DNA from 4 places in the Streptomonospora salina genome. Region 4 is predicted to be linked to each of the others. Evidence: riboswitches for the same ligand, from Rfam matches in the RefSeq annotation. Region 4 holds a riboswitch; each other region holds the start of a gene.
The links. Region 4 has a riboswitch for cobalamin ahead of HNR25_RS09570 (ABC transporter substrate-binding protein). Riboswitches for the same ligand answer to the same signal wherever they lie in the genome.

Region 1 (5,882 bases), 2.3 Mb from region 4:
GCCTCGTCCAGCCCGCCGCGCGTAGCGCGCCCGTCGGTCACCACCACCAGCAGGGGGCGGCGACTGGGGTCGCGCAACCGTTCGACGCGCAGCACCTCCGCCGACCGCGCCAGCCCCGCCGCCAGCGGGGTACGCCCGCCGGTGCGCAGCTCGTGCAGGCGCCGCGCGCCGGCCTCCACCGAGGAGGTCGGCGGCAGCTCCACCTGGGCGCCGGTGCCCCGGAACGTGACCAGGCCGACTTTGTCGCGCCGCTGGTAGGCGTCGGTCAGCAGGCTCAGCACCGCGCCTTTGACGGCGCGCATCCGCTCCCGGGCGGCCATGGAGCCGCTGGCGTCCACGCAGAACAGCACGAGGTTGCCTTCGCGGCCTTCGCGCACGGTCTCGCGCAGGTCGCCCGACCGCACGAGCAGTCCCGGGCCGGCGCGGCCGCGGGCGCGCTGGTGGGGCGCCGCCGCGCGCAGGGTCGCCGTCAGGTGCAGGCCCCGCACCGACGCGCGCGGCACCCGCGCGCCGGAGGTGCGGCCGTAGGGGGTCTCGGCGCGCGAGCGGCGGCCGGGTGCGCCCTCGCCGACACCGCTAAGGCTGAACAGGCGGGGGCGGTAGGTGTCGCCGGCCTCCGACCGGCTCCCCTGGCCGGGGTCCTGCGGGCGGGGCGGCGACTGCTCGTCGCCCGATCCGGTGTCGTCCTCGGCCCCCGGCCCGGACCCGGCGGGCCGTTCGGGGCCGGACGGATCATGGTCGCCGTCGCCGGGCTCGGGGCGGTCCCGCTCCGGCCCGCCGCCGGTGTCCGTGTCGGACGATTCCTCCGGCGGCGCGCTCGAATCGGGGCCGTCGGCCCCACCGCCGCCATCGCTGCCGCCATCGCTGCCGTCGTCGCTGCCGCCGTCGTCCCCGCCGCCGGGGTCGCCGTCGGAGCCGTCCGGCTCACCCGGGTCTTTTGGGTCCGCATCACCCGCCTGATCCAGGGCCTCCTGGAGCCGGTCCTCGTCGAGGTCGGGCGCGTCGAAGGGATCGCGCCTGCGCCGGTGCGGCAGAGCCAGGCGGGCGGCGTCGCGCACGTCGTCGGCGGTGACTTCGCCGTGGTCGTGCCAGGCGGCCAGGGCCATGGCGGCCTGGGCGGTGACGATGTCGGCGCGCAGGCCGTCGACGTCGAAAGCGGCGCAGACGGCGGTGACCTGGCGCAGCGCGGAGTCGGTCAGCGCAACCCCGGGCAGGCGCTTGCGAGCGGCGCGGATGCGGCCGGCCAGCTCCGCCTCGTCGTCGGCGTAGCCCGCGGCGAAGCCCTCGGGGTCGGCCTCGAACGCGAGCCGGCGCCGCACGACGTCGGCGCGCAACTGCGGGTCGCGGGTGGCGGCCACCTCCACGGTCAGGCCGAACCGGTCCAGCAGTTGCGGACGCAGCTCGCCCTCCTCGGGGTTCATCGTCCCCACGAGCAGGAACCGCGCGGCGTGGCGCACCGAGACCCCCTCGCGCTCGACGTGGGAGGTGCCCATGGCGGCGGCGTCCAGCAGCAGGTCGACCAGGTGGTCGTGCAGCAGGTTGACTTCGTCGACGTAGAGGACGCCGCGGTGGGCCTCGGCGAGCAGACCGGGTTCGAAGGCCTTGACGCCTTCGGTGAGGGCCCGTTCGATGTCCAGCGAGCCCACCAGCCGGTCTTCGCTGGCGCCCACCGGAAGCTCCACCAGCTTCGCCTCGCGCTCGGCGGGCACCGCGGAGTCGCTGTGGGGACCGTCGGGGCACTGGGGGTCGGGGGCGGCGGGGTCGCAGCCGAACCGGCAGTCCTGGACCACGTCGAGGTCGGGCAGCAGCGACGCGAGCGCGCGCACGACGGTCGACTTGGCGGTGCCCTTCTCACCGCGCACCAGGACGCCGCCGACGTCCGGCGAGACGGCGTTGATCAGCAGCGCGAGTTTCAGGTCGTCCATTCCGACGACCGCGCTGAACGGGTAGCGAGCAGGAGCGCTCACGCAGGTCAGTCCTTCCTCGGGAATCCGCGCCCATAGGGGTCGTGCCCGGTGCCGCGCAGTCTCCTGGCTTCCGGATCACCGCTCGCCCGCCGCCTTCCCACCGGACGACGTCCGGCAGTGGCGCTCGTTGCGGGCCGCTCCCCGGTCACAGTGGCGGGACCGCCCCGGATTCGCACCGGGTTCCTGCGTGCTGGGGGCTCGACCGCAGGGTGTGCGGCCGGATCCGCCCAGCGCCGGCACCGCTCCCAAGAGTCTCATACCGCCCCCGGACCGTCCCCACCGCGTCGGCCGGTGCGCACCGCACCCTGCCTCCCCGGCGCGATCCGCCCGCCGCCGCGCGCTTGGGGGGTCGACACCGCGCCGGTCCCCCTCCCGCTGGACCGTGCGCGCGACCGGCTCGAACCCGGCCTGGCCGGCGGCATCGCGGAGGGCCGCACACTCGCCGGCTCCGACGCAGCCCGCGCCGAGGCCGAGCGCACCCGCATCGTCCACCGGGTGCGGGAGATCGGCCGGGAGTTCGAGCAGGCGACCGGGTACCGCGGGCGGCGGCCGGATGCGGACACCGGGCGCCGGTTCGGTTCCGGTACCGGACCGGCGCCCGGCCGGATCAGTCCCAGACGCGGGCCAGCAGCCACGCGTCGGAGGCGGAGTCGTGCTGGAGTTCGTACACCCCCCGGGCACGGGTCGATCCCGCCTCGACCCGCCAATGGGCGCGCTGGGGCAAGTTGCCCCGGGTCGCGCGCGACCAGTCGGAGCGCAGGGTGATCCAGTGGTCGACGACGTGGCGGACGTTGTAGACGCGGCGGTCCCATACGAAGCGCACCGGCCGTCCTTCGCGCTCGGTGACGGCGACCGGCACACCGTAGACGTGGCCCACTGGCGACACTCCCCTCAGCTGCGGCCTCCCGCGGGAGGCTCCGGCCTGCGGGGAAGGACAGACCCTGGATTCGAACACGTGTTCTAACGATAGCCGATATCCGGAGTATGCGGAACCCGGATGCGGCGCGGCCTGTCTAAAATCGACATGCACCCGCCCCAAGCTCGACGAAGCCCGGCAATCGGCTCCGACACGCCCGCTCCGGGCGTCTGTACGCTATGACGCGAATTCCCCCTGGCCTAAGGAACTCAGCACTGTGACGGACAACGGGCACGAGCGCGCCAAACCCCTGCGCACCGGCGACCCCCAGGAGCTCGGCGACTACCGCATCGAGGGCAGACTGGGGCGGGGCGGCATGGGCACCGTCTACCTGGCCCGCGACTCCGCCGACCGGCAGGTCGCCGTCAAGCTGATCCACCCCGACTTGACCGACGACTCCGACTTCCGCCGCCGGTTCGCGCGCGAAGTCGAATCCGCCCGCAAAGTCGCCCGGTTCTCCACCGCCGGCGTCCTCGACGCCCGCCTCGACGGCGATCCGCTGTTCATCGTCTCGGAGTACGTTCCCGGCCCCAACCTGGCCCAGTCCGTCACCGCCGACGGCCCCATGGCCGGGGGAACGCTGGAGAGCCTCGCCCTGGGGGTCGCGGCGGCGCTGACCGCCATCCACCGCGCCGGCGTCGTCCACCGCGACCTCAAACCCGGAAATGTGCTGCTCTCGGCGGTGGGCCCCAAGGTGATCGACTTCGGTATCGCCCGGGCCATGGACGACGAGAGCGCGGTCACCCGCTCCAGCCAGCTGATGGGCACACCCTCCTACCTGGCGCCCGAGCTGATCGCCGGCGGCGAGATCACCCCGGCCTCCGACATCTTCTCCTGGGGCTGCCTCGTCGCCTATGCCGGCACCGGCAAGGCGCCGTTCGACGCGCAGACGGTCCCCGCGGTGCTGCACCTCATCAGTTCCGGCGAGGCCGACCTGGAAGGCCTGGACGCGCAGCTGACCGGCCTGATCCGCAGCGCACTGGACAAGGACCCGCGCAACCGGCCCACCGCGCAGCAGCTGATGACCATGCTGGTGGGCCAGGACGACCCGGCCGAAGCGGAGGCGATCGCCGGCGACACGGTGGTCGAGTCCTGGACACCGCCGTCCACCGCGGCGGCCGCGGGCGCGGCCGGCGGGGCGCCGACCGGCGCCGCCGCGGCGGAAGCCGCCGACGGCGCGGAGCCCGGTTCCGGATCCGGGAACGGCGGGGACGCGGCCGCTCCCGGAACCGACGCGGTCCCGACCGAACCGGCCCCCCACCCGCAGCAGCCCGACACCGCATCCCCGGCACCGGCCACCCGGCCCTACCCCCAGGAGGACGGTCCCGCGTCGGGTCCGCAGGCCCCGTACGGGCCCGGGTCCGCCGGCGGACCCGGGCCGCAGCCGCCTCCGCCCGGTCCGCAGTGGCAGCCGCCGCACGGCCCCCCGCCGGGCGCCGAGGCGGGATACGCGCCGCCCGGCGGCTTCCCCCCGGCCGGACCACAGCAGCAGCCCTACGGCCACCCGTCCGGCCCCCAGCCCCAGTACGGCCCGTCGGGACCGCAGGCCCCGCCCGGCCCCCCGGGACCGCAGGGGCCGCAGCCGGGTCCCCGGCAGCAGCCCTACGGGCCGGGACCGGTCTCGCCGCCCTACGGGCAGCCGGCCGCGGGCTACGGCGGCCCCGCGACGCCCGGCGGTCCGGGCGGTCCGGGCGGCGGGGGCACTCCCGGCGGCCCCGCGCCCCGCAGGAGGCGCCGCACCGGCATGCTCCTGGGCGCCGCGGCGACCGTGCTGGTACTGGTGGCGGGCGGTGTGATCGGCTCCGCACTGCTACTCGGCGGCGGGCCGCCCGACGGCACCCTCGTCTACCAGGACGACTTCGCCACCAACGGCTGGGACGTCGACGAGTACGAATCCGACGACGAGTACCTGGAGCGGGCCTACCACCCCGACCACGGGCTGATCCTGCGCATCTCCGAGACCAACGACTTCGGGGGCACCATCGGCGACACCCCGCCCTACGAGGGCGAATTCCCCGAAGCCGCCCGGGTCGAAGCCGACGTCGAAGTGCTCGCCGGCCCCGACTACAGCGAGTTCGGTGTCTGGTGCCACCTCCAGGAGGCCGACGACGAGGACGAGAGCACCTCCTACGAGGCGCTGGTCCGGTTCGACGGCGGCGGCGCCGAACTCCGGCGCGACGGCGGCCCCGCCGGGGAGGCGGCGCTGGCCTCGACCGACGAGGTCGACGGCTACGTCCCGCGGCCGGAGGACTCCTCCCCCTTGGAGGACGGCGACGACGCGGATCCCGTCCTCAACACGGTGACGCTGACCTGCGAACCCGACGAGGACGCCGGGACCATGGACCTCGACCTGTGGGTCAACGGCGAACACGCGCTCGAAGCCGTCGACCCCGACCCGCTGCCCGACGACGCGACCGAGGAGCGGCCGCGCAGGACGGGGATCCGGCTCAAGCGCACCGGCAGCGAAGAGGACACGCCGATGGTCGGGTTCCACCGCTTCGAGCTCCAGCGCCTCGGCGGCCCGGAAACCGGAGGCACGGCGGCCGACACCGCCTGAGGACCGGGGCGGCCGAGGGCGGTGTTCGCGACCTAGCCTGGTCCTGTGCAGGCCGGCAGCACCTGCACGGACAAGCCCCATGACGCAGCACTCAGAGAGGTCAGGCATGCGCGCCATCGTCATCGAAGAGCAGGGCGGCCCCGAGGCCATGCGCCTCGCCGACATCGACACACCCGATCCGGGGGCCGGCGAGGTGCTGGTCGACGTCGACGCCCGCGGCGTCAACTTCATCGACGTCTACCAGCGCAGCGGCGCCTACTCGGTGCCCACCCCCTTCACCCCGGGGGTCGAGGCGGCCGGCCGCGTCGCCGCCGTCGGGCCCGGCGTCACCGAGTTCGCCGCAGGCGCCCGGGTCGCCTGGGCCATGCTGCCCGGCGGCTACGCCGACCAGGCCGTGGTTCCGGTGCAGCGGCTGGTCCCCGTGCCCGACGGCGTCACCGCC
Region 2 (5,882 bases), 2.8 Mb from region 4:
TCCACCCGGGTCCAGCCGATCGCGGTGCGCGATGTGCTCCGGCTGCTCGTGGCCGCGCTGCGGCTGCCCGCCGAGACCGACCGCACCTTCGACATCGGCGGCCCCGATGTCCTCACCTGTGCCCGGATGGTCCAGCGCTTCGCGCGCCTGGCCAGGCTGAGGCCGCGGCTGATCGTTCCGGTCCCCGTGCTTACACCCGGGCTGTCGAGCCTGTGGGTGGGACTGGTGACGCCGGTGCCGGGCGCCGTCGCCCGCCCGCTCATCGAGTCGCTGCGCAACGAGGCCACCTGCGGCGAGAACGACCTCGCCGGCCTGCTCGGCGACGACGACCGTCTCGGGTACGACCAGGCCGTCGAACTGGCCTTGAGCCGGGTGCGCGAAGCCGAGGTCGACACCCGCTGGTCGTCGGCGGCGTGGGCCTGCGAGCGCCGTCGAGGCGCAGGAGCGTCCGGCCGACCGGCGGCAGCCCCGGCCGTCGTCGCGGGTGCACCGGGCCGGGCCGAGCCGAGCCGGGACGCGGTGCGCCCCACCGCCGGAACGGTGCTCCCCCACTGCGGTCGCCACCGGGCAGACCCCGTCTCGCCTGCTATGACGCCACACCTTCGGGCGACACCGGTGCGCCGCGTGGGAGCCGGGCAGCGGCAGTGCCGGCCGCGGCGGCATCCGCACCGGCGGCGGGAGAGAGCCCGCGCGGCGGCGCCGTCGCCGGTTAGCGCCGTCGGCCCCGCGGGTAGGGGCGCTTCTGCGCGGGAGGAGTATTCGATGACTCACGAGCCGACGCCCAGCCGTGCGGCGGTCAAGGGGCACCCCGTCCATCCGATGCTGGTCGCGCTGCCGATCGGCCTGATCGTCGCCGCATTGGCCGCGGACATCGGGTACGTGGCCGAAGGGTCCCCGGCCTGGGCCTCGGCCGGCGTGTGGCTGGTCGGCGGCGGCCTTTTCAGCGGCCTGGCAGCAGCCGTGCCCGGTCTCGTGGATTTCATCGGAGTCCGGAAGATCCGCAAGAGCGCGGCGGCGCTGCGGCACGGAGCCGCCAACGGCGTCGTGCTGGTTCTGCTCCTGGTCACGTTTCTGCTGCGGATTCCCGATCCGGAAGGCGCGGTGCTGCCGACGGGGCTGATGCTTACGGCGCTCAGCACGGCGATTCTCGGGTACGCGGGGTGGCTCGGCGGTGAGCTCTCCTTCAGGCGCATGTTCGGCGTCGACCCGTCGTAGCAGGAGGCGCAGCGGCGGTGCACCGCATCTCGCCCGCATCGGACGATGCGGGGGACGGGAGCCGCACCCGGCCGGCGGAGGATGCTCCGGCTACGCCCCGAGCAGGTTCTTGTGGATGCGCCCGTCCTTGACGATGACAGCCAGGTTAGCCTCCGGCGCGGCCAACAGGTCCAGGTTCCGGGTGGGGTCTCCGTCGACCACCAGCACGTCGGCCCACGCCCCTTCGGCGATACGTCCCAAGGGGGACGCGCAGTCGTCCAACCGGTAAGGGTCGCGCCTGCCCGCAAGCGCGAGGAGGCCGGCGTTTCCGGAGGTGGCCATGGCCAACGCTTCTGCGGCGGTGTATCCGAAGCCGGTGAGACGGGGCAGCATGAGCGCCTGCATGCGGCTTCGGGAGGGGTCGAGCAGCAGGTCGCTGCCGAACGCCGTCTTCACCCCGTACTCGCGAGCCCAGCGGTAGGTCCGTTCCACCCCGTCGCACACGAGCCGGTTCTTCGCGGCCGAGGCCGGGTTCGGGTAGGAATGGTCGCTCTCCACGAACGGTTGCGTGCTCAGCCAGGCGCCGTGCTGCGCCAGTGAGGCGAAGGCGGACTCCTGGGCCAGGTGGCCGTGCTCGATCGAGCGCACCCCTGCCTCGACGGCGCGCTCGATGCCCGCGTCCGCGTAGACGTGCACGGAGACGTAGGTCCCCCAGTCGTCGGCGGCCTCGACGGCGGCACGGAGCTCGTCCGGGGTGTACTGGCACACGTCCACGGGGTCGTAGGCGGAGGCCACCCCGCCTCCCGCCATGACCTTGATCTGGCTGGCGCCCTTCTTGAGCTGCTCGCGCACCGCGGCCAGGACGCGGTCGCGTCCGTCGGCGATGCGGGACATGCCCAGCTCCTCGGCGCGCGAGGGCATCCCGCCCAGGGCGGTCGGAGGCTCGTAGGCGGTGCCGAAGTCGGCGTGGCCGGAGGTCTGGGAGATGCCCGCCTGGCAGGGGTAGATGCGGGGCCCGGGGAAGGCTCCGGAATCCAGCACCCGCTTGAGGTCGACCGTGTCGCCGGACATGTCGCGGACGGTGGTGAAGCCGCGCATGAGCATGGCCCGGGCCTCGGCCAGTCCGTTGTAATAGGCAAGCCCGGCGCCGCCCAGCAGGAGCTGCTCCTGCGTGCTCCCGGCCAGCATGACGTGGGCGTGGGCGTCGATCAGCCCCGGCATCAGCACTCGCGAGGTGCCGTCGGTCCGGGTGCCGTCGACGACCGCGGCCTCGATCCCCGCGGGCGGTTCCTCCGGGGCGAGGAACACCCTGGCGATCCTGCGGTCCTTGAGGAGGACGTGGCCGTGGCGCAGTTCCTGGTCGACGCCGTCGAAGATGCGCACGTTCCGGATGAGGACCGGGTCCGGTGACTGTCCGATCATGTCCGATTCCTAGCCGTGATCGTTCCCGGGTAAACGGAACATCCCGATGGAACCGCGGGCCGCAGGGCTGTTTTCGGCGCTTTCGGGCGGATCCCGTGCGGAGACTGTTGGCGGGACCGTCGCTGCCGCCGGGCCCCGCGCCCGCCGGCGCGGGGACGCATCGGATGCGCGACCGGGATATGTCAGGATTGCGGTCGAACGATCACGACGGCGAACCGAGGAAGGCCGGTGCGAATCCGGCGCGGTACCGCCACTGTGAGCGGCGAGCCGGCCCTGCAAGACGGCCACTGCCCCGTGCGGGGCGGGAAGGCCGGGGTCCCGGCGCAGACCCGCGAGCCAGGAGACTCACGTCGTCGTGCCTCACGAGCCGGGGCGGATCACCCCAGGGAGGACGGGCATCGCCCATGCACGGACACCACGGTCGCCGACGCGTCGCCGCGCGGTCGGCGCCCCTCCGCCTGCGCTGATACCGCCCCGGTCGTATTCCCGCGCCCGCCTGCCGACGGCGGGCCCCGACCGCCCGAGGAAAGGCGACGTGATCCTGCCAGCAGCATGTCCGGCGGTGCGCGGCCACCGCGCCCGCACCGCCCCCGCTTGCGCGCACACACCCTGCGGCGTACCGGAGGTGGCGCCCTCATGCCGATAGAAACGACACGCCGGGCGGCGCTGGGCCTGGGAGCGCTCGGCGCCGGCGCGGTCCTGCTCGGCGGATGCTCCGGTGATCCGGCCCCGGAACGGCCCCGAAGCGGCGGCCGGGTCCGCGCGCTCTTCGCGGGCGGAGGCGCCAACGAGTCGATGGATCCGCACGTCCAGCCGCTGTTCATCGACCAGGCCCGGCACAAGGCGCTGTACGAGAAGCTGACCCAGTTCAACGCCGACATGTCGCCGCGCGGCCAGCTCGCCGAGGACTGGACGGTCGACGAGGGCGGCGCCCGGTGGCGGTTCCGGCTGCGCGCCGCCCGATTCCACGACGGCCGCACGGTGACCGCCGACGACGTGCTGGCCAGCTACGCGCGCATCACGGCCCCCGCCGACACCCCGCGCAACGGCCGCACCCTGCTGGCCCGGGTCGACCTGGGCAACTCCCGAGCGGTGGAGGAGCGCACGGTCGAGCTGCGGCTGACCTCGCCCACCTACGAGCTGCCCGCGCTTCTCGCCGGTACCGGCATGCACATCGTCCCGGCCGACTTCGACGACCGCGACCCCGCCACCGACGCAGTGGGGTCGGGAGCGTTCACTCTCGCCTCCTTCGAGGCCGGCCGGTCGATGCGCGCGGAGCGGTTCGGCGACCACTGGGACGGCGGGGCGCGCATCGGGGAACTGGAGATCCTCTCCGCCGAGTCCGAAGCGCGCGGCAACGCCCTGCTCGGCGGGCAAGGCGAGTACATCCACGACATGTCGGCCACCTTCGCCCGCTCGAACGAGGACAACCCCGATGTCACCGTGGTGCGCACCCCCAACAGCGGGATGGCCGCCATGGCGATGAAGACCGACCGGGCGCCGTTCGACGACCCGCGGGTACGCAAGGCGTTCCGGCTGCTGGTGGACCGCGAGCGCTTGGTGGATGTCGTCTCCGCCGGAACCGCGCGGGTCGGCAACGACGTCTTCGGCAGCGGATACCGGTACTTCGACGACGACCTGCCCCAGCGCGGACGCGACCTGGACCGGGCGCGCCGCCTGCTGCGCGAGGCCGGCGCCCAGGACCTGGAGGTCGCGCTCGACACCTCCGAGGCCGCGCCCGGCTTCGTCGACGCCGCCACCCTCTTCGCCGAACAGGCCGCCGAGGCCGGGGCCACCGTCGACGTGCGCGTGGGCAACCAGGACACCTACTTCAGCGACATCCTGGACCAGGGCGTGTTCGCCTCCTACCGGTCCGGGTCGATGCCCATCCCCAACCACCTCGCGCTGCGCATGGTCAGCGACGCACCCCAGAACGTCACCGGCTGGAAGCGCGCGGGGTTCGACGAAGCGTTCGCCCGGGCCCAGGCCACCGCCGACGAGCAGGAGCGCACCCGCCGCTACCACGAGCTCCAGCAGGAGCTCCACGACGACGGCGGCCTGATCGTGTGGGGCTACACCGAGTGGATCAACGCCACCGCCGCGTCCCTGCGCGGTGTCGAGCGGGACGCGCCGCCCAACACCGCCGACTGGGCGAGGTTCGACCGGGTCTGGTTGGAGTGACGGCACGGGCCGCCCTCGGCCGCCTCGGCGTGGCCGCCGCGCAGCTGCTCGCCCTGTCGGTGCTGGTGTTCACCGCGACCGAGGCGCTGCCCGGCGACGCAGCCGAGGCGGTCCTCGGCGAGGACTACACCCCGCAGCAGGCGGCGGAGATCCGCGCCCGGATGGGCCTGGACGAGCCGCCGACGATCCGGTTCCTCCAGTGGTGGCAGGACCTGCTCACCGGCGACCTCGGAACCTCGCTGATCTCGGGCCGGCCGGTCACCGACCTGGTGGCCCGATCCCTGCCGCCCACCCTCATCCTGGCCGCCGCGACGGTGGCGCTGCTGGTGCCCCTGGCCGCGGCCCTCGGCCTGGCCGCCGGGGCCGGGGAGGGCGGCCGCCTGGACCGGGCCGTGACCACGGCCACCCTTGTGCTGTACTCCATCCCCGACTTCGCGCTGGCGATGCTGCTGGTCCTGGGGCTGTCCCTGCAGGTGCGCCTGCTTCCCGCCACCGCGATGGGCGCCGACGGCTGGCGGCTGCTCACCGACCCGCTACTGCTGGTGCTGCCCGTCGCGGTCCTGCTGTGCCGGGTCGCGGCGCTGCTCGTCCGCCAGGTGCGCGCGGGCACCGCCGATGCCATGCGCAGCGAATACGCCGCCCACGCCCGCCGCCTCGGTGTGGGGCGCCGCCGGCTGCTGCTGCGCCATGTCGCTCCCAACGCCCTCGCCCCCGCATCCGAGGAGCTGGCGCGCGTCGGAGACAACCTGTTCTCGGGAGTGCTGGTCGTGGAGGTCGTGTTCGCGGTCCCCGGAGTCGCGGGGGGAGTCGTCGACGCGGTCGCCATGCGCGACGTTCCCGTGGTCCAGGGGTACGTCTTCGTTCTCGGCGCGGTGACGATCGCCCTCAACCAGGCGGCCGAGCTGGTCTCCCGGCGGCTCGTGCCGCGGATCGAGCAGGTGCGCCGGTGATGCGGCGGCGCGCGGCGCTCCCCCTCGCCATGGTCCTGGTACCCGCTGCGACCGGGCTGGCCGGACCGCTGCTGGCACCGCTGGTCGCGGCCGATCCGGGGCCGCCGTTCGCCGCGCCCGGCGGCGGCTACCCGC
Region 3 (5,882 bases), 1.8 Mb from region 4:
AGAACCTGGACATCCTCGTCACACCCACCGTCGCCGTCCTGGTATCGGGCCTGGTCACCGTTTACGGGCTGATGCCGGTGGCCGGAGAGGTCTCCGCGGCCATCGGTGTGGCGGCGAACTGGCTGCTGGGCTACGCGGGAGCGCCGGCCGGATTCCTGCTGGGCGGGACGTTCCTGCCGCTGGTGATGCTGGGGCTGCACCAGGCCCTCATCCCCATCCACACCACCCTGATCGGCGTCGACGGATTCACCGTGCTGCTTCCGGTGCTGGCGATGGCCGGCGCGGGCCAGGTGGGCGCCGCCTTCGCGCTGTACCTGCGGCTCAAGAACAACGCGGGCATCCGCGCCACCATCCGCTCGGCACTGCCCGCGGGCCTGCTCGGGGTGGGGGAGCCGCTGATCTACGGGGTGACGCTGCCGTTGGGCCGGCCGTTCGTGACCGCCTGCGCCGGCGGCGCGGTGGCCGGCGGCTTCCTCGGCCTGGCCAACCAGCTCGGGGTCAGTGCCGGGTCGACGGCGATCGGCCCCTCCGGATGGACCCTGTTCCCCCTGGTGCAGGGCAGCCAAGGCATCGGCGCCGCGGTCGCGGTCTACGGCCTGGGCCTGGTGGTGGGCTATATCGCCGGCTTCGCGCTGACCTACTTCTTCGGCCTGAGCCGCCAGGCCGCAACCGAACTCAACACGGCCGGGACCATCGCACCGGACGCCGCACCCGAGCAGGACCCGCCCGGCGAGTCCCCGGCACCGTCCCGCCCCTCCGGCGATCCGGCGCAGACCCGCACCTCCGGAGGCGGCTGACGGGCACGGCCGCCGCACCCGCGCCACGGGCCGGCGCGGGAGGCCGCGCGATCCGGCTCCGGGACGCCGGCGGATGCGGCGCACCGGGAGGGGGCGCCGCCGCGGGCGGCGCCGGAGTCTCGACTCTCCGTCGGCACCGCCCGCGGCTCAGATCAGCGCAGGGAGCGGCGCACCGCTGCCGCCGCGCCGACCATGCTGTGCAGAGCCGACTCGACCTCGGCGTAGCCGCGGGTCTTGAGCCCGCAGTCGGGATTGACCCACAGCCGCTGCGCAGGAACGGCCTTCAGCGCGGCGCGCAGGAGATCGGCGACCTCCTCGGCCTCGGGAACCCGCGGCGAATGGATGTCGTAGACGCCGGGCCCCACCCCGCGGGCGAAGCCGACCGCGTTCAGGTCGTCGAGCACCTCCATACGGGAGCGCGCCGCCTCGATACTGGTCACGTCGGCGTCCAAAGCGACGATCGCGTCGATCACGTCGCCGAACTCGGAGTAGCACAGGTGGGTGTGGATCTGCGTGGAGTCGGCGACCCCGGAAGTCGCCAACCGGAACGCCTCCACCGCCCAGTCCAGGTACTGCCGGCGGTGGTCCGCGCGCAGGGGCAGCAGCTCCCGCAGCGCCGGTTCGTCGACCTGAACCACGCGGATCCCGGCCGCCTCCAGATCACCGGCCTCGTCCCGGATCGCCAGCGCCACCTGCGCGGCCGTATCGGCCAGCGGCTGGTCGTCGCGCACGAACGACCACGCCAGAATGGTCACCGGGCCGGTGAGCATACCCTTGACCGGCTTGTCCGTCAGGCTTTGGGCGTATTCGGCCCACTCCACGGTGATCGCCTCCGGCCGCGCGACGTCGCCGAAGAGGATCGGCGGGCGCACGCACCGGGAACCGTAGGACTGCACCCACCCCTGGTCGGTGGCGGCGAAACCCTCCATGTGCTCGGAGAAGTACTGCACCATGTCGTTGCGCTCGGGCTCGCCGTGCACCAGGACGTCCAGACCCAGCCGCTCCTGCAGCTCGACGACGCCCGCGATCTCCTCCCGCATCCGCCGGATGTAGGCCGCCCGGTCGATGCCGCCCGTGCGCGCCGCGGCGCGGGCCTCGCGGACCCCGGCCGTCTGCGGGAAGGAGCCGATCGTCGTCGTCGGCAGCGGCGGCAGCCGCAGCGACTCCTCCTGGGCCCGCCGCCGGGCCTCGTAGTCCGTGCGGCGCGCGTGCTCCGGCCGCAGCGACGCCACCCGCTCCTGCGCGCGGTGGTTGCGCACACCCTCCGCACGCATCCGGTCGGCGACCGCTGCGGAAGCGGCGGCCAGTTCTCCGGCGACGGCGTCGCGGCCCTCGCGCAGCGCCCGGCCCAGGGTGACGACTTCGTCCACCTTCTGCCGGGCGAAAGCCAGCCACGACTTCACCTGCGGATCGATCCCGGATTCGGCCTCGACGTCGTAGGGCACGTGCAGAAGCGAGCACGACGTGCCCACCGCCACCTCACCGGCCAGGCCCAGCAGCGTTGCCGCTGTCGTCAGGGCCGCATCGAGGTCGGTGCGCCAGACGTTGCGGCCGTCGACCAGCCCGGCGACCAGCGTCTTGTCGCGCAGGCCGTACAGCGCCGCCGGCCTCTCCAGCGCGGACCGGCCGGCGACCAGGTCCAGCCCCAGCGCCTCGACGGGCGAAGAGGCGAGCACGCCGAGCCCTTCACCGAGATCGCCGAAGTAGCCCGCCGCCATGAGGCGCGGGCGCTCCCGCAGCTCGCCGAGCCTGCGGTAGGCCGCCCGCAGCGCGTCCAGCTCCGATTCCGAGCGGTCGGCCGCGAACGCCGGCTCGTCGAGCTGGATCCACTCCACACCGGCGTCGCGCAGCTCCGACAGCAGTTCGGCGTAGGCGTCCAGGACGTCCTCCAGCCGGTCCAGCGGCCGGAATCCCTCCGGCGCCTGCTCGGCGGGCTTGGACAGCAGTAGGAACGTCACCGGCCCCACCAGCACCGGACGGGTCGCCACGCCCAGTTCCAGCGCCTCCCGGTACTGCTCGACGGGGGTGCGGTCGGCGAGCCGGAACCGCGTGTCCGGCCCGATCTCCGGCACCAGGTAGTGGTAGTTCGTGTCGAACCACTTCGTCATCTCCAGCGGCACCGCGGAGTCCGCGCCGCGCGCCATGGCGAAGTAGGTGTCCAGGGGGCCCAGCCCCAGTCCGCTGAAGCGCGGGGGCACCGCACCGAACGTGACCGCGGTGTCCAGCACCTGGTCGTAGAACGAGAACGTGTTGCCCGGTACCGAGTCCAGTCCGGCGTCGGCGAGCGTGCGCCACGTGTCCGTGCGGACCCGGCGCGCCTCCTCGCGCAGCTCCGCCTCGCTGCTGCGCCCCGACCAGTAACTCTCCAGCGCACGCTTGAGCTCCCGGTCGGGTCCGATCCGGGGATAGCCCAGTACAGTCGATCCGATCATGCTGGTCAACGCTCTCTCCTCGCGAGCTCGACGGCAGGCTCCGAGGGCTGCGGCGGCCAGAGGCCGACCAGCGAGCAGCGGCGCGTGCGACGCCCCTGCGGGCCGATCGTCCGCCAGGTCCTCCCGCGAGACCTCGGGACCGACGCGCACCGGCAGGTGCGCGTGCGGGTGGCAGGTCTTCGGACTCGCGGGCACCTTCCGTCCGTCGGACGGATCGTCCTACCGGCCGCCTGCTTCCCAGACTCCTCGGTCCAGTGCTGCCCGGTCCCTGGGAACCGGGGGCGGCGTTCGTTCCCGCTCACCGCTGCGGGGCAGTCCCGGACTCGCACCGGGTTCCCTCTTGCCTCGTCCGCCCCGGACCGCCGTCTCAGGCGTGTTCCGCGGGAGGACGAACCACCAGCACGTCCAGACTAGCCCTCCACCGCCCGAAGGCAACACCGGTCGGATCACCGGAAGGAGTGACGGCGGTCACCGGATCGCTCGAAACGCCCGCGGGGCGCACGGGTCTCTGCGCCCCGGGGGCACCCCGCTGCGGCGGCCCGGGCGCGGGGGCCGCCTGCGGCTACCGGCCGTGCGCGGCGGCCAGCGCCGCAGCCGCCCGGGCCAGCCGCCCGCCCTGGGAGCGGGCGGCCACCAGCACCGCCTTGGCGTGGGCGGGGTCCTCGGCCGCAAGCGCCTCGGTCTGGCTGACCCCGTAGGGGTTGCCGCCCGCTGCGTGGACGGCGTCGTAGTCGACGTAGCCGGTCGGCAGCACCAGCGCACCCCAGTGGTACATCGTGTGGTACAGCGAGAGCAGGGTGGACTCCTGACCGCCGTGGTGCTCGTAGGACCCCGTGAACCCGGTGGCCGGCTTGTCGGCGAGTTCCCCGGCCTCCCACAGCGACGCGGTCGTGTCCAGGAACTGCCGCAGCTGGGACGCCATGTTGCCGAAGCGGGTCGGCGTGCCGAACGCGTAGCCGTCCGCCCAGGTGAGGTCGGCGTGGCCGGCTTCGGGAACGTGCGCGGTGGCGTCCAGATGGGCGCGCCAGGCCGGGTTGGCGTCCACGGCCTCCGCCGGCGCCAGCTCCGCGACCCGGCGCAGCCGCACCTCGGCCCCCGCGTCGGCGGCTCCTTCGGCGAACGCCTCCGCGATGCGGTGCATGTTGCCGGTGGAGGAGTAGTAGATGATCGCGATCCGGGCGTCGTGGGTGTTCATCGGAGCGGTTCCTTTCGTCGTTGCGGTGCGGTCCCACCGTGCTCGCCCGCGCTTACCGGACGCTGCCCGTCGGCTTACGGTCGGCTGCCCCGCCGCCATGGCCTAGCGTGTCCGGTATGCGATTCGGGGTGCTCGGGCCGCTCGCGGTCTGGACGGACGAGGGCACGGCCGTCCAGGTGCCCGGAGTGAAAGTGCGGACCCTGCTGGCCGACCTCCTCGCGCACGCGGGCCGGCCCGTATCGGCCGACCGGCTGGTCGCCGACCTGTGGGGCGAAGAGCCGCCGGCCAACCCGGCGGGAGCGCTGCAGGCCAAGGTCTCCCAGCTGAGGCGGTCCCTGGAGGACGCCGAACCGGGCGGCCGGGCCCTGGTTGAATGGCGCACCCCCGGCTACCTGCTGCGCGTCGAGAGCTCGCACGTGGACGCCGGACGGTTCGCGCGGATCACCGCCCAAGCGCGCGACAGCGGCGCCCCCCGCGCCCGGACCGCCCTGCTCACCGACGCCCTGGAGCTCTTCCGCGGCCCGGCCTACGCCGACTTCGCCGACGCGGAGTTCGCCCGCACCGAGATCGCCCGCCTGGAGGAACAGCGGACGACGGCGCTGGAAGACCTCGCCGACGCGCGCCTGGAGCTGGGCGAGTACCGGCCACTGGCCGGCGAACTCGACGCGCTGGTGGAGCAGCACCCGCTCCGGGAGCGGCTGCGTGGCGCCCACATCCGCGCCCTGTACCAGTCCGGCCGCCAGAGCGACGCCCTCGCGAGCTACGAGCGCATGCGCGTGCGGCTGCGGACGGAGCTGGGGGCGGACCCCGGCCCCGAGCTCGTCCGGCTCCACCAGGCGGTCCTGCAGCAGGATCCCGCTCTCCGGCCGGACCCGCCCCACCAGGCCGCCGCCCGCCCCCGGACCAACCTGCCCGCCCCACTGCTGGCGGATGGCGGCCTGGTGGGGCGCGACGGCGACACCGCCGACGTGCGCACCCGGTTGGCGGCCGGCCGGCTGGTCACCCTCACCGGTCCGGGCGGGGTGGGCAAGACCCGGCTGGCGGTCGAGACGGCCGCCCGAGCGGCCGAAGACTTCCCCGGCGGCACCTGGCTCGTGGAACTGGCCGCGCACCACCCGACCGACACGGCCCAGGCACTGGCCGGGGCGGTGCTGGCGGCGCTGGGCATCCGCGAGGACGCCGGCGTCGGGGCGGCCGCCGGCCGGGAGTACACCGGCCCCCTCGACCGGCTCACGGCGGCGCTGCAGGCCGAGAGGCCCTTGCTCATCCTCGACAACTGCGAACACGTGGTCGAGGCGGCAGCCGAGCTGGCGCAGGTCCTCTTGGCCGCGGCGCCCCACGTGCACATCCTGGCCACCGCGCAGGAGCCCCTAGGGATCACCGGAGAACTGCTGTACCCGGTGCCGCCGCTGCAGCTGCCCGACCCGGACGCCGACGTGCACGCCATGGAGCACACCC
Region 4 (5,882 bases):
CCGGGGCCACGGGCTGCTGCGGGAGCAGCCCGAGCCGGCGGGCGAGGTCGGCGGCGGGCATCCGGGAGATGTCGGAGCCGGCCAGCAGCACGGCGCCGCCGCGCGGTTTCAGCAGCCGGGCGAACCCGCGCAGCAGGGTCGACTTCCCGCAGCCGTTCGGCCCGACGACTACCGTGACCTGCCCGGGCGGCAGTGTCACCGAGACCCGGTCGACGACGGGGGCCCCGCGGTAGCCGAGGCTGAGGTCGGCGGCGGTCAGCGTGGTCTCTTCGGTCGGCGGGCGGGTCATCCTGTGTGTCCGATCCGGTTGGCGCGGGCGAGGAGGTACAGCAGCACCGGTGCTCCCAGAACGCCGGTCATCACTCCGACGGGCAGCTCCGCCGGGGTGAACAGCGTCCGGGCGGCGAGGTCGGCGGCGACCACGAGCAGGGCGCCGAGCGCCGCCGTGGCGGCGAGGACGGGTCCGCGGCCGGGCAGCATCCTGCGGACGATCTGCGGCGCCACGAGCGCGACGAACCCGATGGGGCCCGCTGCCGCGGTCGCCATCGCGGCCAGCACCACGGCGACGGCGACCAGGGCGAGTCTGCTGCCGCCCGCGCGCCCGGACAGCGTCATGGCCAGGTCGTCGCCGAGTTCGAGCAGCCGCACCTGGCGCGCCAGTACGACCAGTACGGGAACGGCGACCGCGAGGGTGGCGGCGATGATCGCGACGTGCAGGCCGCCGCGGTTGGCGAGGCTTCCGGTCAGCCACGCGGCCGCGGCCTGCATGCTGTGGTAGTCCGCCCGGGTGAGCAGGAAGGACACGGCCGAGGTCAGCATCGCCGCGACCCCGATACCGACCAGCACGAGCCGGTACCCGCTCACGCCCCGCTTGGCCGACAGCGTGAAGATCGCGGCGGCGGTCGCCGCCGCTCCGGCGAGCGCGCCCGCCGCGGTGTGCAGGCCCGTGCCGCCGAACACGGTCAGCACGGTCAGGGCCCCGAAGGCCGCTCCGGAGTTCACGCCGATCACGTCCGGGCTGACCAGGGGGTTGGCGGCGATGCGCTGCAGGATCGCTCCGGACAGCGCGAAGGCCGCCCCCACGCCGAGACCGGTGAGCGCGCGCGGCAGCCGGTTTCCCACGACGACGTCGTATTCGATGAGGGTGCCGCCCCCGCCCAGGACCCGCAGCACGCCGGTGGCCCCGATGTCGTACTGGCCCAGGGTCAGCGACAGCAGGGCCGCGCCGCAGGCGAGCAGCCAGGCGGCCGCCGCCAGTGCCGTCGACCGGCGCCCGAGCCGGAACACGACGGCGGCCCGCGGGCTGCGCAGGAGGAACGCGTCGCGGTCTCCGGCGATCACAGCTGCGCCACCTTCCGCTTGCGGACCAGGTGGATGAAGAAGGGGGCGCCGATCAGTCCGGTGACGATGCCCACCTGCAGCTGTTCGGGCCGGATCAGCACCCTGCCCAGCACGTCGGCCGCCAGTAGGAGGGCCGGTGCCAGCAGCACGCACCACGGCATGATCCAGCGGTGGTCGGGGCCGGTGAACGCCCGCGCGATGTGGGGCACGACGAGGCCGACGAAGGCGACCGGCCCGGCGATCGCCGTGGCGGATCCCGCCAGCAGCACGACGGCGAGGGCGGCCAGAACCCGCGTCGCCACCAGCCGGGTGCCGAGGCTGCGGGCCATGTCCTCGCCGAGGGCGACCGCGTTGAGGTCGCGGCCGACGGCCGCCGCCAGGCAGAGGCCGGCCAGTGTCGCGGGCGCGACGGTGGCGAGGTCGGCGGTGTCGGCGCGGGTGAGCGAACCGACGGTCCAGAACCGGAAGTCGTCGAGGGCCGAGGGGTCGAGGAGGGTGAGGGCGGTGGTCGCGGAACCGACCATGGCGCTGAGCGCCGCGCCGGCCAGCGCGAGCTTCACCGGTGTCGCGCCGGCGGTGCCGAGCGAACCGAGGGCGTAGACGAAGACCGCCGCCAGTGCGGCTCCCGCGAAGGAGAACCACAGGTAGCCGGTGAGGGCGCTGACGTTCAGCACGGCCATGGCGACCACGACGGCGAACGCGGCGCCGGCGTTGACGCCGAGGATCCCCGGTCCCGCCAGCGGGTTGCGGGTCAGCCCCTGCATGAGGGCGCCCGCGACGCCGAGCCCGATTCCGGCGAGCAGCCCGGTGGCGGTCCTCGGCACGCGTACGTGCCACACGATCCGGTCGGTTTCGCCGCCGGAGGGTGCGGTCAGGGCCGAGACGGCGTCGGCCGCGGAGACGGCGTAGTTGCCTGTGAGGATCGACGCGGCGCACGCGGCCGCCAGCAGGAGGGCGGCCAGCGCCATGCCGGCCGTCTTCGACGCTCCTCCGGGGAGCAGGCCTGCGCCGGGCGCGGTTCGCGGAAGGCTGCCGGTCGTGCCTGCGGTCGTGGGAGGGGCGGTCGCACCGGCCGCGGTCAACGTTCGACCAGGTCCGGGTGGATGCGGGAGGCCACGAGCTCGATGCTGTGGGCCGCCCGGACCCCGGCCGACCGGTCGGCGAACAGGAACGGGTGGACCTCGTCGTCGGCGACGGCCGTGACGCCCTCCAGCGCGGGATCCGCGGTGATCGCGTCGACGTCGCTCTCGGCGTCCTGCTCGGTCATCCCGGCGTCGCAGCAGGCGCTGGTGAGGATGACGTCGGGGTCGCGTGCGACGATCTCCTCCGCGCCGACCTCGATGTTGCGCTTCTCGGTCAGGTCGGCGAAGGCGTTCGCGCCGCCCGCGTGTTCGATGATCCGGGTGCTGAAGTCGATCCCGCCCGCCACGCGGTAGCCGCCGTCGTCGCCGGGGGACACGATCGCCACGGACGGTTGCGGAGCTCCTTCGACCTGCTCCTGCACGGCGGCGATGCGCTCCCGCATGTCGCTGATCACCTGTTCGGCGTCGTCCTCGGCGCCGAACAGGGCGCCGAGGTCGCGCAGGTCCCGGTAGACGCTGTCGACCGTGACGGACGCCGGGTCGATCGCCCGGTCGGTGAGGCCGTCCTCGCTGGGGCACAGCGGGCTCAGGATCCAGCTCTGCACGCCGAGCTCGCGCAGGCCGGCGCGGGTACCGACCGAGCGGTCGGAGCCGTTCTCGGCGAAGAAGCCGTTGAATCCGGAGATCACGAAGCCGGGTTCGGTCTCCAGCAGCCCTTCCCTGCTCGGGAGGGTGGGCACGTAGTCGGTCGCGGCCTGCTCGTCGGCGTATTCGTCCAGCACCTGGGCGTCCAGGAACGCGGTTCCCACCAGGCGGTCGCTGAGGCCGAGGGCGTGGGCGACCTCGATGCCGGGCTGGTATGCGGCGTAGACGCGCTCGGGCGGCGCGTCCACGGCGACGTCGATACCGCAGTTGGTGCGGGTGGTGGCGTCTTCTCCCGCCGGCTGTTCGGGGGCGGGTGCGCCGCAGCCGGCGAGCAGGAGGGCGCCGGCGAAGGCGCCCGCGGCGCGGAGCGGACGTGCTGAAACACGGGTCATGGGCGAGACCGCCATTTCCAGGTCCTCGTGGAATCGGGTCGTGCGGTGCCGTGGCCGGTCTCCTGGCTGACGGGGAAACGCGCCGCATCATGCCTTCCCGGGGCTCGGACCCCAGTGGCTCGTTCGCCGAACGAACGACACAGCGCTCCCGATCACAGTGGCGAGGGCCGCATCCGGTTTCCCACCGGATTCCCGTTCACCACGGCTTTTTCGACGCTAGCACGCCGTACCCGCGCCTCCCGGATCCGGGGCGCCCCGCTGCTGCCTGCGGGAATCGGCGGCTTTTCCCATCGGGGACGGGGCGGCTGCCCCGGCCGCTCACCGATCCGGCCGGCGCAGCCCCGCGATGAGGAGCTCGACCACGCGGCGCGCGTCGTAGCGGGAGTCCTCCTCCGCGCTGATGCAGATGTTGCCGACCCCGCGCATGAGCTCGTAGGCGCCGATGTCGGAGCGGATCTCCCCGGCTTCGGCCGCGGCGGCGAGGAGCCGGGCGCACACGGGCAGGAGGCGGTCCAGGAAATAGGTGTGCAGCTCCTCGAACGCGGTGTTGTCGGAGCGCAGCGCCGCGGCGAGACCGTGCTTGGTGACGAGGAAGTCCACGAAGAGATCGATCCATCGCCCCAGCGCGGCGTAGGGGGTCGGACCGTTCTCCAGCAGGTCCGGTCCGGCCTCGGCGCACGCCTCGACCTGGTGCCGGTAGACGGCGATGATCAGGTCGGCCCGCGTGGGGAAGTGGCGGTAGATCGTGCCCGTCCCGACGCCGGCCCGGGCCGCGATGTCCCGTACCGGCGCCTCGACGCCCGAGGCGGCGAAGACCGCGGCGGCCGCGTCGAGCAGCGCGCCCTCGTTGCGGCGGGCGTCGGCCCGCTTGCCCCGGGCCGCCTGCCGCGTTCCCGTGTCGTCGTCGTTCACAGCGCCCCTCTCGCAACCGACCGCCTTGCCAAACGGAACAGTGTTCCGTATAGTTTTCCGGAACAGCGTTCCGCTTGTTCATGATGGCAGAGCAGGAGCGCATCCGCCAAGCGGCGCGTGGCCCCCACGCGCCGCCATCCCGCTTCACCTTCGACGGAGGAGATCGGCCATGCAGTACCGCACCTTGGGCCGCACCGGTGTGCAGGTCAGCTCGCTCGCGCTGGGCACGATGAACTTCGGCGCGATCGGAAGCACCACTCAGGAGGAGGTCACCGCCATCGTCGACGCCGCCCTTGAGGGCGGGATCAACCTCGTCGACACCGCCGACGTGTACAGCCGCGGCGAATCCGAGGAACTGGTCGGCACAGCCATCGCCGGCCGCCGCGACGACATCGTGCTCGCCACGAAGGCGGGCCTGCCCATGGGCGAGGACCGCAACCGCCGGGGCGCGTCGCGCCGCTGGCTGACCACCGCGCTGGACGGCAGCTTGCGCCGCCTGGGTGTCGACCACGTGGACCTTTACCAGATCCACCGCTGGGACCCCGACACCAGCGACGAGGAGACCCTGTCCGCTCTGACCGACCTGCAGCGCGCCGGGAAGATCCGCCACTTCGGCTCCTCCACCTACCCCGCCTACCGTCTCGTGCAGGCCCAGTGGGCCGCCCACGCCCGCGACCTCAACCGGTACGTCACCGAACAGCCCAGCTACTCGATCCTGCAGCGCGGAATCGAGGCCGACGTGCTGCCCGCAGCCCAGGAGTACAAGCTCGGAGTGCTGGTGTGGAGCCCGCTGGCTTCGGGGTGGCTGTCGGGGGCGATCCGCGAGGACCGCGAGATCGCCACCAACCGCTCGACGTTCATGCCGCAGCGCTTCGACACCACCGTCCCCGCCAACCGGGCCCGGCTCGACGCCGTCGAGCAGCTGGCCACCGTCGCCGACGAGGCCGGCCTGACCATGATCCAGCTCGCGCTCGGATTCGCGACCGCCCACCCGGGCGTGACCAGCGCGCTCATCGGCCCCCGTACACCGGACCACCTGCACGCGCAGCTGGCCGCCGCCGACACCGTGCTGCCCGCCGACGTGCTCGACGCCATCGACGCGATCGTCGCTCCCGGCACCGACCTGGCGGCACACGAGAAGAACGACACCCCGCCCGCACTGCTGGACCCGTCGCTGCGGCGCCGCTGACCGCCCGAGCGCGTACCTCTCAACCCCGTCCCGCGGTCTCCGGGCCGGCTTCCCGAGCACGCCCCGCCCCGACCCCGGAAGCACCCCGGTCGGCGCGGTACCGACGCCGAAAGGACCGCGGTTCCATGCCGCACGCAGCACGGCCGAACTTCGGGATCATGACCGCGCCCTCCCAGGTCGACTACCCCGACGTCCTGCGGGTCTGGCGCGAGGCGGACGCGATCCCGGAGATCGGGCACGCGTGGTTGTTCGACCACCTCATGCCGATCGGCGGCGACCCGGACGGTCCGGTTTACGAAGGCTGGACGCTGCTCTCCGCCC

Region 1: linked by a shared signal. The riboswitch ahead of HNR25_RS19865 (putative cobaltochelatase) and the one ahead of HNR25_RS09570 (ABC transporter substrate-binding protein) in region 4 are both predicted to bind cobalamin.
Region 2: linked by a shared signal. The riboswitch ahead of HNR25_RS22265 (ABC transporter substrate-binding protein) and the one ahead of HNR25_RS09570 (ABC transporter substrate-binding protein) in region 4 are both predicted to bind cobalamin.
Region 3: linked by a shared signal. The riboswitch ahead of metE (5-methyltetrahydropteroyltriglutamate--homocysteine S-methyltransferase) and the one ahead of HNR25_RS09570 (ABC transporter substrate-binding protein) in region 4 are both predicted to bind cobalamin.

What each region holds. Positions count from the first base shown of each region.
Region 1 is NZ_JACHLY010000001.1:4,382,113-4,387,994, reverse strand. Features, by position in the region: gene HNR25_RS19865 (putative cobaltochelatase) at 1-1,967, opposite strand, end outside; cobalamin riboswitch at 2,024-2,153, opposite strand; gene HNR25_RS19860 (DUF6504 family protein) at 2,575-2,844, opposite strand; gene HNR25_RS19855 (serine/threonine-protein kinase) at 3,101-5,440, shown strand; gene HNR25_RS19850 (quinone oxidoreductase family protein) at 5,547-5,882, shown strand, end outside.
Region 2 is NZ_JACHLY010000001.1:4,927,304-4,933,185, forward strand. Features, by position in the region: gene HNR25_RS22255 (DUF2231 domain-containing protein) at 1-1,215, shown strand, start outside; gene HNR25_RS22260 (metal-dependent hydrolase family protein) at 1,306-2,616, opposite strand; cobalamin riboswitch at 2,790-2,983, shown strand; gene HNR25_RS22265 (ABC transporter substrate-binding protein) at 3,253-4,797, shown strand; gene HNR25_RS22270 (ABC transporter permease) at 4,794-5,747, shown strand; gene HNR25_RS22275 (ABC transporter permease subunit) at 5,747-5,882, shown strand, end outside.
Region 3 is NZ_JACHLY010000001.1:348,315-354,196, reverse strand. Features, by position in the region: gene HNR25_RS01655 (PTS transporter subunit EIIC) at 1-797, shown strand, start outside; gene metE (5-methyltetrahydropteroyltriglutamate--homocysteine S-methyltransferase) at 950-3,229, opposite strand; cobalamin riboswitch at 3,403-3,568, opposite strand; gene wrbA (NAD(P)H:quinone oxidoreductase) at 3,792-4,424, opposite strand; gene HNR25_RS01640 (AfsR/SARP family transcriptional regulator) at 4,541-5,882, shown strand, end outside.
Region 4 is NZ_JACHLY010000001.1:2,123,261-2,129,142, forward strand. Features, by position in the region: gene HNR25_RS09555 (ABC transporter ATP-binding protein) at 1-289, opposite strand, end outside; gene HNR25_RS09560 (FecCD family ABC transporter permease) at 286-1,341, opposite strand; gene HNR25_RS09565 (FecCD family ABC transporter permease) at 1,338-2,309, opposite strand; gene HNR25_RS09570 (ABC transporter substrate-binding protein) at 2,420-3,460, opposite strand; cobalamin riboswitch at 3,496-3,679, opposite strand; gene HNR25_RS09575 (TetR/AcrR family transcriptional regulator) at 3,779-4,372, opposite strand; gene HNR25_RS09580 (aldo/keto reductase) at 4,542-5,561, shown strand; gene HNR25_RS09585 (LLM class flavin-dependent oxidoreductase) at 5,687-5,882, shown strand, end outside.